DNA from 2 places in the Variovorax sp. GW458-11-26-14-LB1 genome. Region 1 is predicted to be linked to the other one. Evidence: riboswitches for the same ligand, from Rfam matches in the RefSeq annotation. Region 1 holds a riboswitch; the other holds the start of a gene.

Region 1 (7,297 bases):
TGGCGGAGATTCTCACCCGGGCCGGGGGCCCGCGGACCGGCGCATCACGGGTCGGCCGACATCTGGACGATGACCGGCCCGCTTGCCGCTACGCCGCAGTCTTTGAGAAGTCAGGGGCCCGCTTCTCAGCGAACGCCGTGAAGGCTTCGCGCGCTTCGGGACTCTGGAGGCGCTCCACGAACTGCGCGCCTTCGAGGTCCATCTGGGCTGCAACGGCCGCGCCCTGCTTCATCAGGCCCTTCGTCAGCTTCAACGAGCCCGCGGCACGGCTGGCGAGCAGCTCGGCAACCTTCTGCGCCTCGCCGTGCAGGTCCGACACAGGAACGACCCGGTTCGCGATGCCCCAGGCCAAGGCCTGCGCAGCGGACACCGGCAGGCCCAGCGCAAACATCTCGTAGGCACGAACGTGGCCGATGCGGGCAGGCAGCAGCAGGCTCGACGCCGCTTCGGGAACCAGCGCCAGGTTGACGAACGGCGTGGACAGCAGCGCATCCTCAGCCAGCACGACGAAGTCGCAGTGCAACAGCAAGGTGGTCCCCACGCCGACTGCGCGTCCGTTGACCGCCGCAATCACCGGTCGCGTTGAACTCGCCAACGCACGCAGGAAGCGGGCGACATGGCGCTCTTCGTTGCCGGCCTTCCCGGCAGCCACGGCAGCAAATTCGCCCAGGTCGTTGCCCGAGGTGAACATGCCACCTTCGCCTCGCATCACGATGGCCCGGACGGACGGGTCGCTCTCGGCACCTGCGATGGCATCGGCCAGACGGCCATACATCGCATTGGTCAGTGCATTCATCTTCTCCGGCCTGGCCAGCGTGAGGGTCAGGACACCCTGGGTGGATTCGACGGTCACGTATTCGGTCATAGGTTCTCCTGGTTGCCCTCTCGCACCGTGCGAGAGGGATGGCATTTAATTCGCATACGAAGTATATGCTTCGCGTGCGAAATAAATACGGATAAGATGTAACCTGCAGCGCCTTCGCCCAGGCCACAGGAATCCGATGAAAGCTCAAAAAAAATACAGGCTGGTGTTTCTTCTGAACGTCGCTCAGCGGGCGGTGCAGCGCTGGAAAGAAACCCGCGGCGACGCCCTACCCGCGCTGTCGGCAGCCCAGGCCGGCACGATGTTTTTCCTGTCGACCAACGATGGCGCCCTGACGGGAGAAGTCGCGCAGGCACTGAACATCGGTGCACCGGCCATGTCCGGCCTTGCCGCCCGGCTCGAAAAAGCCGGCTACCTGACCCGCGCGCAAGACCCGAACGACGGGCGCGCATTCCGCCTGTACCAGACCGAGGAAGGACGGCTTGCCGGACAGCGTGCAAAGGCCGGGCTCGGCGCGTTGAACGCACGGCTGACCCAGGGCTTCAGCGACGAAGAGATGGCAATCGTCGGCCGGTGGCTCGAATCGGTGGTCGAGAATTTTTCCGCCGAGGGCGCGGGAAAGCACGAGGAATAGGCCCTCGGCCCCGGCACGCCATCGGTGCGGCGGGTGCAAGGCCCGCTGTGGCCGGATTCTTCCGTGCGCAGGAACTTTTCGGTGCGTCTGCGACACACGCGCCTAAAATGACATTTCGCTAGGGGTGCTGCACCGGTTTCGACCGGTGTGGCTGAGAAAGTCCCTTTGAACCTGACTGAGGTAATCCTCGCGCAGGGAAGCTGGTCCGGTGGCCTGTCGCGTTGTCTCGCGTGACGGCCGCGCCACTGGAGCCTCGCCCACCTGCCAAACCTTTTGCACTGGAGCAAACGGATGGCACACAACGACAACGACAGTTCCGCTTCGTCCGGCAACGAAGCGCTCACGCCCCTGCCCGCCTCCCGGCGCGTCTTCGGCTGGCACGACCACGCCTCGCTGTGGTTCAGCCTCGGCGTCGGGCTGCTGGTGATGCAGATCGGCGCCTACCTGGTGCCGGCCGTGGGCACACGCGACGCGGCGCTGGCCATCGTGCTGGGCTCGCTGCTCGGCGCCGGGCTGCTGGCCTGGACCGCGCGGCTGGGCTGCGAAACCGGGCTGGCCAGCGCCGGCCTGATGCACGCCACCTACGGCAGCGCCTTCGCGCGGCTGCCGGTGCTGCTCAACATCGTGCAGCTGGTGGGCTGGACCACCTTCGAACTCGTGATCATGCGCGAGGGCACACAGGCGATCGGGCAGCAGGCCTTCGGCGCCGCGCTGGGCACGGCCTGGGGCGGCGTGCTGACGACGCTGCTGTGGGGCGCGGTGCTGCTGGCGCTGCTGGCCGGCTCGATGGTGAAGCTGGTGCGCCGCTTCGTGAGCCGCTTCGGCCTGCCGCTGGTGGTGCTGTCGCTGCTGTGGCTCAGCTGGCAGTTCGCCACGCAGCTTCACGCCAAGGGCCTGGACGCCTTCTGGGCGCGGCCGGGCAACGGCAGCATGGGCATGTTCAGCGCGCTCGACCTGGTGATTGCGATGCCGGTGTCGTGGCTGCCGCTGGTGGCCGACTACGCGCGCCACGGCAAGCGCAGCGCCGCGGGCGGCCTGGGCAGCGCGTTCAGCGGCACCTGGATCGGCTACGCGCTCGCCAACATCTGGTGCTATGCGCTGGGCGTGATGGTGGTGAGCGTGGCCGAGCCGGGCACCAGCCTCGTCATGGCGCTGCTGCTGGCGCAGGGCGGCCTGGTGGCGCTGGGGCTGATCCTCATCGACGAACTCGACAACGCCTATGGCGACGTGTACTCGGGCTCGGTCTCCACGCACAGCCTGCTGCCCCGCTGGAGCGTGAAGCGCTGGGGCCTGCTGCTGGCGGTGCTGTGCATCGGCCTGGCGCTGGTGCTGCCGATGCACACGCTCGAACCTTTCCTGCTGCTGCTGAGCTCGGTGTTCGTGCCGCTGTACGGCGTGATCCTCGGGCGGCTCGGCAGCGGCCACGCCGTGTCGGCCAGCGGCACGCGCACCATCGACTGGGGCGCGGCGCTGATCTGGCTCGCGGGCATCGCGGCCTACCACGCGCTCGCCAAATGGGCGCCGCAGTTCGGCTCGGCGTTGCCGACGCTGGCGGCGACCTTCGTGCTGGCCTGGCTCAGCCGCCCGACAGCGGCACGCGGTGGGTCGGCACTGGCGCAAAGCCGTGGTTGAGCGGACCGTGGCCCGCGCCGACCAACACATCCGCACCGGCGCGCATCGCGCCGAGGATGTACGCGCGTGCGCGCTCGACCGCGTCGGGCAGCGCCAGGCCCAGTGCCAGGTGCGCGGCGATGGCCGACGAGAGCGTGCAGCCGGTGCCGTGCAGGTTGCGGCTGGCGATGCGTTGCGACGCGAGCCGCTTGCGCGCGCCGCTGCGCTCCAGCAGCACGTCAACCACCTCGTCGCCCGGCAGGTGGCCGCCCTTGAGCAGCACGGCCTTCGCGCCGAGCGCGAGCAGTTCATCGGCCGCGCCGTCGAGCGCGTCGATGCCGCCGATGGCATGGCCGACCAGCAAGGCGGCTTCGTCGAGGTTGGGCGTGACCACCACGGCGCGCGGGAACAGCTCACGCACCAGCACCTGCACGGTCTCGGCCGCGATCAGGCGGTCGCCGCTGGTGGCGATCATCACGGGGTCGAGCACCACGTTCTTCAGCTGGTAGCGGTCGATGGCCCAGGCCACCACCTCCACCACCTCGGGCGCGTGCAGCATGCCGAGCTTGACGGCGTCAACGCCGATGTCTTCCACCACGGCCTGGATCTGCGCCTTCAGGAAATCGGGCGGCACGCCGTGGATGCCCGAGACGCCCACCGTGTTCTGCGCGGTGAGCGCGGTGATGGCCGTCATGCCGTAGCAGCCGAGGGCCGCGAAGGTCTTGAGGTCGGCCTGGATGCCGGCGCCGCCGCCGCTGTCGGAGCCGGCGATGGAGAGCACGCGTGCGTAGCGCTGGGTGGGTGCTTGGGTCATGTCGAAAATTATCGGCGAGCCGACGGAGGCGCCGCATGAGCACACCGCATCCCCTGCCTTTCGGCTCGGCGGCGATCCTCGGCGCGGGCCTGATGGGTCGCCTGCTCGCGGTCGAGCTGGCGCGCGCCGGCTGCCGCGTCGACCTGTACGAAGCCGGCAGCCCCGAGGCCGAAGGCGCGGCCGCGCGCGTGGCCGCGGCCATGCTCGCGCCGCTGGCCGAATCGGCCGTGGCGCCGGTGTCGGTCGTGCGCATGGGCCAGCACGCGCTGTCGCGCTGGCCCGAGCTGCTGGCGCCGCTGGCGCAGCCCGTGTTCTTCCAGCGCGAAGGCACGCTGGTGCTGTGGCACCGCCAGGACGCCGCCGAAGCCACGCGGCTCGCGGGCGTGCTGGCGCGCACCGGTGCGCAGGTGCCCGAGCTGGCACCGATGCAGGCGCTCGACACCCCCGCCGCCATCGCCGCGCTGGAGCCCTCGCTGGGCACGCGCTTCGCCCGCGGCCTGTACCTGCCGGGCGAAGGCCAGCTCGACAACCGTGCGCTGCTGGCGTCGCTGCGCGCCACGCTCGAAGCCGATGCGCGCGTGACGCTGCACTGGCAGTCGCCGCGTGCGCCCTCCGACTTTTCGCCCGGCACAGCGGGCCAGCCCGACTGGGTGATCGACTGCCGCGGCCTGGGCGCCAAGCCGCAATGGAACGCGCTGCGCGGTGTGCGCGGCGAGGTGGTCCGCGTGCATGCGCCCGAGGTCACGCTGCAGCGCCCCACGCGCCTCGTGCATCCGCGCTATCCGCTGTACATCGCGCCCAAGCCCGACCACCTGTTCGTGATCGGCGCGACCGAGATCGAGTCGGACGACCTGTCGCCCGCCAGCGTGCGCTCCACGCTCGAACTGCTGAGCGCGGCCTACGCGGTGCACAGCGGTTTTGCCGAAGCGCGCATCGTCGAGATCGCGACGCAATGCCGGCCCACGCTGCCCGACAACCTTCCCGCCATTCGCCAGCCGCAGCCGCGCGTGCTGCAGATCAACGGCCTGTACCGCCACGGTTTCATGATCGCGCCCGCCCTGCTCGACGCCGCGATGGAGCTGCTGGCGCATGGCCGCTCCACGCTCGCGCGTGGCTTCGGCATGGACGTGCCCGACGCATGACGAGAACAACGACAAGCCCGATGAACATCCTGATCAACGACAAGCCCTGCACGCTGCCCGAGGGCGCGCTGCTCGCCGACGCGCTGGCCGTGCTGCAGGCGGTACCGCCTTTCGCGGTGGCGGTGAACCGCGAGTTCGTGCCGCGCTCGGCCTATGCCACGCACCCGCTGCACGCCGACGACCGCGTCGAGGTGATCCGCCCGGTGACCGGCGGCTGACCGAACGCACCAGAGACAAGACGATGGAGACAACAACCATGACCAATCCCGACCCCCTGGTCCTCTACGGCCAGACCTTCCACAGCCGCCTGCTGCTGGGCACCGCGCGCTACCCGTCGCCCGACGTGCTCGAAGCGGCTGTGCAGCGCGCGAAGCCCGCGATGCTGACCGCCTCGCTGCGCCGCCAGACCGCCAGCCAGGGCTCCGGCAACAGCGACCTCGGCAACGGCTTCTGGGAGCTGCTGCGCAAGCTGGCCGTGCCGGTGCTGCCCAACACCGCCGGCTGCCACAGCGTGCAGGAGGTGATCGCCACCGCGCAGATGGCGCGCGAGCTGTTCGACACGCCGTGGATCAAGCTCGAGCTCATCGGCGACGACTACACGCTGCAGCCCGACACGCTGAACCTCGTCGATGCGGCGTCGCAGCTGATCCGCGACGGCTTCCATGTGCTGCCGTACTGCACCGAAGACCTCGTGCTGTGCCAGCGCCTCGTCGATGTCGGCTGCCAGGCCGTGATGCCCTGGGCCGCGCCCATCGGCACCGGGCGCGGGCCGGTCAACCCGTATGCGCTGCGCCTGCTGCGCGAGCGGCTGCAGGTGCCGATGCTGGTCGACGCAGGCCTCGGCCTGCCCTCGCATGCGTGCCAGGTGATGGAGTGGGGCTACGACGGCGTGCTGCTCAACACCGCCGTCGCGCTCGCACAGGAGCCGGTCGCCATGGCCGGCGCGTTCGCCGACGCGGTGCAGGCCGGCCGCGCCGCCTACCGCGCCGGCGCGATGGCCGCGCAGGATGCCGCGCAGCCCAGCACGCCCGTGCTCGGCACGCCCTTCTGGCACCACGCACCATGAACCCCATCGACACCCCCAACGCCCGCGCCGTGGCGCAAGCCATCGTCGCGGCCCACGGCCTGCGCTTCGGTGCCGCCACGGCCACGGCCGTGAGCGCGCCGCGCTTCAGCTCAGACGACGCCATCTATCGGGGCGCCAAACAGGCCTGCACCGCGCTCGGCTTCATCGAGATCGACGCCGAATTCCTCGCCCATGCGTGGCGCGCGCAGACCGAACGGCTCAGCCAGTTCGACGCGTCGGCATGGCCCGATGCGCCGGTCGATTTCGGCATGGGCCCGTTTCCGCCGACCGTGCGCGCCGACGCCTTTCCGCCCTGCCCCGAACGGCTCGGCCTCTACGCCGTGCTGCCCGACGCGGCATGGGTCGGCCGCATGGCGCGCGCCGGCGTGCCGACGGTGCAGCTGCGCTTCAAGTCGGACGACGCCGAGGCCGTCGCGCGCGAAGTGCAGGCCGCCGTCGACGCGGTGCGCGGCACCGATGCGCTGCTGTTCATCAACGACCACTGGCAGGTCGCCATCGCGGCCGGCGCCTACGGCATCCACCTCGGACAGGAAGACCTCGACGCGCTGTCGCCCGATGAGCTTCAACAACTGCGCGCTTCCGGCCTGCGGCTCGGCGTGAGCACCCATGGCTACGCCGAGATGGTGCGCGCCGACGCGGTGAGCCCGAGCTACATCGCGATGGGCGCCATCTACCCGACCACGCTCAAGAAGATGGCGACCGCGCCGCAGGGCGTGGCGAGGCTCGCGGCCTATGCGCGGCTGCTGCGCGGCTACCCGCAGGTGGGCATCGGCGGCGTCGATGCCGTGCGGTTGCCCGAGGTGCTAGCCACCGGCGTCGGCTCGGTCGCCGTGGTGCGCGCGCTGGTCGCCGCCGACGACCCCGAGGCCACGGCCGCGCAATGGATGACGGCGATGCACGCCGCCCCCGGTTCCCTTGAACGCACAGAATGAACGCTCGACTTTTCTCGCCCTCCCCGCTCTCGTGCGCGCTTGCCGCCGCCCTTCTCACTTTCGGTGCTTGCGGCGCGCATGCGCAATCGCAAGCCTTGCCCGAAGTCACCGTGAACGACGGCGCCGCCGCGCCGCAGGCCGACATCAGCGGCTTCGGCGACGTGCCGCTGCGCGAGCTGCCGCTGTCGGCCACCGTGATCGACAGCCAGCAGCTGCGCAGCAGCGGCGCACGCCGCCTCGCCGACCTGACGCAG
Region 2 (7,297 bases), on a different contig from region 1:
GATCTCGCGGATGGCGGCAGGCGCATGGGGAATGGCGACGAGGTCGCGGTCCAGCGCCTCGTTGCGGCGGGCGCGAAAGCCACGCAGCCAGTCGTCGGTGATCTTGAAGCCCGTCTTGGCCTCGATGAGCGCCGTCTCGTCCTTCACGGCCTTGCCGGTGAAGATGTTCATCGATTCCTCGGCCGTGAGCTGCCAGCCGAGCTCGCCGAGCATGTCGGCAAGCACGCGGTTGGTGATGGGTTCGGAATCGACGAGCACGCCGTCGCAATCGAAGAGAACGGCGGAAAAGGGGAAAGGGGTCATTGCGAGGCTGAAGTTCAGGGGTCTGGCTCCATGGTAGCAACGCCCCCTTTCCGCACGGGCAGACTCAGGCTATCGGGCCATCTCAGGCCACTGGCCGGATCGGGATGTAGATCTCGCCGCCGCCGGCCATGAATTCTTTCGACTTCTCTTCCATGCCCTCGGCCATGGCAGCCGCCTCGGCCACGCCCTTCTTGGCCGCGTACTCACGCACCTCCTGCGTGATCTTCATCGAGCAGAACTTGGGGCCGCACATCGAACAGAAGTGCGCCACCTTGCTCGAGTCTTTCGGCAGCGTCTCGTCGTGGAATTCGCGCGCCGTGTCGGGGTCCAGGCCCAGGTTGAACTGGTCTTGCCAGCGGAACTCGAAGCGCGCCTTGCTCAGCGCGTCGTCGCGCGAACGCGCACCCGGGTGGCCCTTGGCCACGTCGGCCGCGTGTGCGGCGATCTTGTAGGCAATGATCCCCTGCTTCACGTCGTCGCGGTCGGGCAGGCCCAGGTGCTCCTTGGGCGTCACGTAGCAGAGCATCGCCGTGCCGGCCCAGCCGATCATCGCGGCGCCGATGGCGCTGGAGATGTGGTCGTAGCCCGGCGCGATGTCGATGGTCAGCGGGCCGAGCGTGTAGAACGGCGCTTCGTGGCAGTGCTTGATCTGCTCGTCCATGTTGGCCTGGATCATGTGCATCGGCACGTGGCCCGGGCCTTCGATCATGGTCTGCACGTCGTGCTTCCAGGCGATCTGCGTGAGCTCGCCCAGCGTGCGCAGCTCGGCAAACTGCGCTTCGTCATTCGCATCGGCGCCAGAGCCGGGGCGCAGGCCGTCGCCGAGCGAGAAGCTCACGTCGTAGGCCTTCATGATGTCGCAGATGTCCTCGAAGTGCGTGTAGAGGAAGCTCTCCTTGTGGTGCGCGATGCACCACTTGGCCATGATCGAGCCGCCACGCGACACGATGCCCGTCATGCGGTCCGCCGTGAGGTGGATGAACGGCAGGCGCAGGCCCGCGTGGATGGTGAAGTAATCGACGCCCTGCTCCGCCTGCTCGATGAGCGTGTCGCGGTAGATCTCCCAGGTGAGGTCTTCGGCCACGCCGCCCACCTTTTCGAGCGCCTGGTAGATCGGCACCGTGCCGATGGGCACCGGCGAGTTGCGCACGATCCAGTCGCGCGTGGTGTGGATGTTCTTGCCGGTCGACAGGTCCATCACGTTGTCGGCGCCCCAGCGGATGGCCCACACCAGCTTCTCGACCTCTTCCTCGATGCTCGAGGTGACGGCCGAGTTGCCGATGTTGGCATTGATCTTCACCTTGAAGTTGCGCCCGATGGCCATCGGCTCGACCTCGGGGTGGTTGATGTTCGCGGGAATGATCGCGCGGCCACGGGCCACTTCGTCGCGCACGAACTCGGGCGTGATGATGCGCGGAATGCTCGCGCCCATCGGGTTGCCCGCCACGCGCCTGGCGCGCTCCTCGTTGGCCAGGTACTCGGCCATCCACTCGCGCTTGCCGTTCTCGCGCAGGGCCACGTACTCCATCTCGGGCGTGACGATGCCGCGGCGCGCGTAGTGCATCTGCGTGACGTTGGCGCCCGACTTCGCGCGGCGCGGCGTGCGCTGCAGCGCCGAGGCACCGGCGCGCAGTTCGGCCAGGCGCTGCGCGTCGCGGTCTTCGTTCTTCGCGCCGTCGTCCAGCGCGTGGTGCGTGCGGCCTTCATAGCTTTCGGTGTCGCCGCGCTCGATGACCCAGGCGCTGCGCACGTCGGGCAGGCCGCGGCGCACGTCGATCTCGACCTTCGGGTCGGTGTAGGGGCCCGAGGTGTCGTACAGGGAGACGGTTTCGCCGTTGGTCAGCGCCACGTCGCGCACGGGCACGAACAGGTCGGGCCGGCTGCCCGGAATGACGCACTTGTGCGAGGCGGGAAAGGGTTCGCGCGTCAGCGACAGCAGCGAGGTGAATTTGTCGGGGGCATTCATCGGAGGCACTCCTTGTTGAGGGAAAGGGTGCTCCGCAATCGCTCGTGGACCTCGGGAGGCCCGCCACCGAAAAAGGGAGTGACGGACCGAAGTCAGGGAGTGCAGCTCTTCTTACGCCGGTATGACCCGGATCAAGTTCGCGGGTCGGCAGCTTTGCCATCTCAGCACGCCACATGCGTGCACCCCGGAGCGGGGCCGATTGTGCGGGCCGAAGCCCGCCGCCGTCAACCCGGGGGCTGGTGCAGGTCTCCGTCGACGTAGAACCAGCGCTCGTCCTCGCGCACGAAGCGGCTGCGCTCGTGCAGGCGGAACGCCACGCCCGTCGCACCGCGCTGGCGGGCGACGAACTCGACCTCGGCGTGGTCGGCGTCGAGCACCGAGCGCGAGCGAATGTCCAGCCCCAGCCATTTGACGCCCGGCTCGAACTCGACCGAAGCCGGTCGCTTCGACGCGTGCCAGGTGGCGAGCAGGTAGTCGGCACGGGCCAGCACGAAGGCCGAGTAGCGCGAACGCATCAGCGATTCGGCGTCGGGCGCCGGCGTGTTCTCGAAATCGTCGAGGTAGCGCCCACAGCACAGGGCGTAGCCAATGGGCTTGTCGCGACGGTCGGTGCGGCCGCAGGGGCAGGGGCCGGGAGTGGGGTCGGTGGCGCTCATGAAGGGCTCTATTGGAACACTTGGCGCGGCGGGGGCTGAAGGTGGGGTGTGGGCGGCTTCCGGGCATGCCCGCTTTGCGGGGACCTGCCGGGGCCAAAGGCGCCGGGGCCTCTTGCGCCAATGGCTTGTGCCGCTAAAGTCGTCCGGCGTTTCGTTCCTTCAAGCTGAACACCAAAGCATGCTTTTGCGATTCCTCAAGCTGTTCTTCCTGCTCGCTGCGACCCTCTCCTTGGGCGTCTTTGCCTTTCTGCACGGGTTCAACGCATGGCGCGCCGGACAAATCGTTGTCACGCGAAGGGGACGCGAACCCTTTGTCGCAAGCGCCGATGGTGCATTTCCCATCACGTTCAATATGGAAGTTTGGGGATTGATGATCATCGGGGGCGCCGTTGCCCTTTGCGGCATTGCAGGCGTCGTCAAGTTCCTCATCAACACGCCGGACCAGCGACGCACGATGCTGACCCGTATGGATGGCGTCTCGCGTCGCGAGCGCAGTGACATGGACATTCCGTGGTCGATTGGGCTTGCCATCGTCGGGGCGGTTGTGGCGTTTTTTCTCTACTTGGGATTTAGGGTCTACGCGCAATAGGTTTGTCTGTCTACAACCAGCCATGAGTGGCCTTTCATCATGAGCACGCGATCACGCATTGGAATCACATTGCTGCTGACGGCAGCATTCATCACCGCTGGCCTGTGGCTGGGCCGCGAGCTGTCAATCGATAGCTGCTTGGATCGCGGAGGCAGTTGGAATCATGAGCACTCAGAGTACTTCACTTCAAAGCCGTAAGACTGAGAACGGCCAGGATTCGCCGTTGACCAAGTTGGTACGGTTCAACCCATATGCGAGTATTCGCAACAGATGAAAGCTAAGTCTCTTGCTCTGATAAGTCAACATTCAGACTTGCTGTCGGCGGACAAGCAAGCTGTGGCCCGTTGGCTTTTCGAGGAATGGGCGCAATCGCCATCGTCCGCGCCGAAATGGCTCCAGCGACGATTTCGGAAAACGTTCAGTTTCCCTCTTCACAACAACGATGCCCCGCAGAAAATGCTCAAGGATTTGACGCTCGAGTTGTTGTCCCAGCACCGGGAAGCACTCGCAGACCGAGCGCGGCGAAGTGGCAGATTGCCGACTTAGCAATCGGGGCTCACGGCCGTCGTTATGGAGAGCACCCCGCCTAAGGCGGTCTGGCAGTATCCGGTCATGAACTGACATTCGACACAGGGCACATAGCCGCTTCGGGCCCAAAAGAGACGTCCCCGATTCTCGATGGCAGACACCCGAAAGACGTTGTCACGGCCTACTCAGGCTGCTTTCTTAACCAGGATCCTTCGAGCGATCTCATCGACCCCTTCGTCACTTTCACCAGGGCTCGGGTCCGAGGCCATGCGCAAAAGATACGGCTCGACGGCCACTGCGAGCCTGGGTGACGGAGCAACAAGTTTGTCGAGCACCCAATACTTCCAGACGTGATCTTCGGACTCGAAGATCATCCGCAGATGAGGTGCCAGCGGTTCACCGATGCTAGCCAGAAAGGGAATCAAGACGTTTGCGACAGGCCAGTTGATGTCTTGCACCCAAGCGATCAACTCAGGAAGAAGCGCGTCGACGGCCGGATAGCCTAGAGCGACGATCGCTTCTGCCCTCGGCAGGTCGTGCTTGTCGACTGGCAAAAGGTGTGCAATTTCAGGCAATGAGTGCTCCCGCATGTTCAACGGCCACTACTGACCAAATTCAGCCCGGCGCGGCGAGCGGCAGCTAGTAGCCGGCAACAGCAACATCCGTCACTCATCCTCGTAGATCTGAATGACGTGTTGGGGGCCAAATGGGACTAGAGCGCCCATTTGTAGTTCGTCCGTGGACATCGGCTGATTGTTCAGCGAACCGACGTAGCCGGTCGCGGTGATGTCCTCAACGATCACCCACATCCGTTCAACGTCAACCGTCTCATCATGCTGAATGCGAAACACCAGTTTGACGAGCTGACCAGGCTGTAGGTTGGCTCGCCGCTCCCGAGGAGGGATGTAGAACGTCCCCGGTGCTTCTTCGTGCCGAGCCTCCCCATCATCGAGTTCGAACTGCAAAACTAACCTCCTTGCTTGAGCGGATGATCGGTTACCGGTGAATTCGATCTGACTCGCGAACGACCGGTTCTGGCCGTTTGCTGTACTCCATCAAGTCCGCAAGCTGACAGCGACGTCTCGCAACGTCTCAATCAGCTCAGTGCGGCGATCTAGCGAATAGTTGAGCGCCAGCGGCGAGCAGTGGGGTGTTCTCTCGACACGCAGGTGCGGCGCAATTCGCTTGAGAGCCGGCGCGAGCCGCTGCGCATTCTTTCCCATTAGCACAACCACCTGCAGCCGCGACAGCAATTGCAGCAACTCCGCAAGCCATGGCTCGGCCCGCTTGACGTCTTCTCGGGTTGCAGGACGGATTTTGGTGCCCTCCTCGTTCCCGAGGTACCAGGGAACTGCGTTCCACCGCACCACGTCGCGGCGCGAGAGTCCCGCTGACTCGCAAGCATGCCGGGCGTTGGCTGCCGTCTGGTCCGGATTGTCGGAACTGATGAAACCACTTCCGACAGCGCGCGGGCCTGGGGCTTCCTGCAAGAGAAGCACGCGTGCGTTGATGCCGCCATCGAGTGGGTCGAAGCGCGGCACGCCGTCGGGCGCGTCACGGCTTGCGCTTATCCGCTCAGCCAGCGCCTGTAAGGGCGCCACGTGTGGCTCAAAGGACCTAGCGCGCCTGGCCTCCACCGCCTCGTCACTGGCAAGCACCTGGTCGCGGGCTCGAAAAACTGGAATGAAGGTGCTGGCAGTCAATGGGTCATGCTGGCTCTCGCCTCGCGAACCCCGCCCATGGCCGTTAATGGCCGAACCCTGTCTACCGGGTTTGGACCATCGAACCGTGAGGATGCATGCCGGCTGGCCACCAAAGGCGCGATGGAACACGCCGGGGCCCCATATGACGAAGTCGCCATGGCGGCGCAAGGTGTGCGACAGCGTGTCCTGCGGCACGAATTCGGCGCTCGTCGAGAACTCAATCCTGAATTCACTGGCTGGGCTCACCAAGACCGACATCGTCCGCCCCTCGCTCAGAGGCTTGGATTCGCCGTTCGGATTTCCAGCCGGGTGGCAGAACCACTTGACGCACAGACCAGCAGTGAGCTCTTCGGTCGGAACATGCCGCAGGTGGGACGGTGGGTTCTTGGTTCAATCGTTGAACCCGATGAACCAGCCGGTGCCGTCAGTATCCAAACCGCCGGCGTTGCCGAACTCAACGTCCTGTGCGAGAAGCTGCTTTGGTTGCATGCGTATTTCTGCCCTCTGGTCGAATGACCGGTTGTGGCCGCAAACGCGGCAGCTGAAGAATGCCACAGGCGAATGTCTTCTGAACCGGGAACGCCTCCCCGCACGAGCCGCACGCCCCTACGTCGCGCCCCTACTCAGTCAACGCGTCACACTGCGCCTCAATCCGCGCATGCAGAAGCCCCAGCGATACCGCAAGAAACCGCTGCAGCGAACTGCGCTGGCCTGCATCGAAAAGCGGAGCTGCATCTGCATCAAGAGAAGCGGCGTCGCGCCGATCCTCATCCCACTCGAGCAACTGAACCAGCGTCTGCGCACCCTGCACCACATCGCGCGCCTCGTTGAGAAACGCCGCGTGGCTTTGCAGTGAAGGAGGGTGCCGTTCGCCTTGCACCCATTCGAAGGGTTTGAATTGAGCGTTGGAACGGGAAGACGCACAGGAACAACCGGCATCGGTGACTGCGCTTGAAGCATTGGCCATAGGCCTCCAAGGATTGCTGCGCAGGATGTCAGCGGGCTGCTAAACCCGGCCTTGCACCTCGCAAGGCGACGGCAATGTTCGCGGCCGCCACGACGCCCGTCAAGCGCCAGCGACCACCACGCACCGCCCTACCGAAACATCACCCACTCAGGCCGCATGTTGAACCGCACCGGCAAGATGCTCACGCCGAGCCCGCTGGTCACGTACATCCGCTTGTTGTCCTTGTGCGCGATCCAGCCATAGGCCCACTCGCGCGGCGCGCGGCCGGGCACCACCAGCGCGCCATAGCCCGGCACGCTGATCTGCCCGCCATGCGTGTGCCCCGCCACCACGAGCCCCTGCGTGCGCGGCATGCCGGCGAAGCTGAAGGGGTCGTGCATCATGACCAGCGTGGCGGCGCCGGGTGGCACGCCGGCCAGGGCCTTGTCGGGCTGCGAATGGCCTGTGGAGTCGTCGCCGATGCCGACCACCCAGAGGTCGTGCCCGGGCAGGCGCGCCGAGGCGTTCTCCAGCACGTGGATGCCCTGCGCGGACAGGGCCTTGGCGGTGCGTTCGCCGTCGTGCCACCAGTCGTGGTTGCCGAGC

The links. Region 1 has a riboswitch for thiamine pyrophosphate ahead of AC07YS_RS03810 (purine-cytosine permease family protein). Riboswitches for the same ligand answer to the same signal wherever they lie in the genome.
Region 2: another riboswitch for thiamine pyrophosphate. It lies ahead of thiC (phosphomethylpyrimidine synthase ThiC); the one in region 1 lies ahead of AC07YS_RS03810 (purine-cytosine permease family protein).

The regions. Positions count from the first base shown of each region.
Region 1 covers NZ_JBWKYW010000003.1:207,938-215,234, reverse strand. The annotation lists gene AC07YS_RS03820 (enoyl-CoA hydratase) at 89-865, opposite strand; gene AC07YS_RS03815 (MarR family winged helix-turn-helix transcriptional regulator) at 1,002-1,457, shown strand; TPP riboswitch at 1,568-1,672, shown strand; gene AC07YS_RS03810 (purine-cytosine permease family protein) at 1,749-3,089, shown strand; gene thiD (bifunctional hydroxymethylpyrimidine kinase/phosphomethylpyrimidine kinase) at 3,034-3,882, opposite strand; gene AC07YS_RS03800 (FAD-dependent oxidoreductase) at 3,918-5,024, shown strand; gene thiS (sulfur carrier protein ThiS) at 5,045-5,242, shown strand; gene AC07YS_RS03790 (thiazole synthase) at 5,281-6,090, shown strand; gene thiE (thiamine phosphate synthase) at 6,087-7,043, shown strand; gene AC07YS_RS03780 (TonB-dependent siderophore receptor) at 7,040-7,297, shown strand, end outside.
Region 2 covers NZ_JBWKYW010000002.1:287,512-294,808, forward strand. The annotation lists gene AC07YS_RS02700 (HAD family hydrolase) at 1-303, opposite strand, end outside; gene thiC (phosphomethylpyrimidine synthase ThiC) at 386-2,269, opposite strand; TPP riboswitch at 2,361-2,466, opposite strand; gene AC07YS_RS02710 (YchJ family protein) at 2,494-2,925, opposite strand; gene AC07YS_RS02715 (hypothetical protein) at 3,104-3,514, shown strand; gene AC07YS_RS02720 (DUF5071 domain-containing protein) at 4,228-4,617, opposite strand; gene AC07YS_RS02725 (DUF2314 domain-containing protein) at 4,708-5,007, opposite strand; gene AC07YS_RS02730 (uracil-DNA glycosylase) at 5,098-6,003, opposite strand; gene AC07YS_RS02735 (hypothetical protein) at 6,365-6,712, opposite strand; gene AC07YS_RS02740 (metallophosphoesterase) at 6,841-7,297, opposite strand, start outside.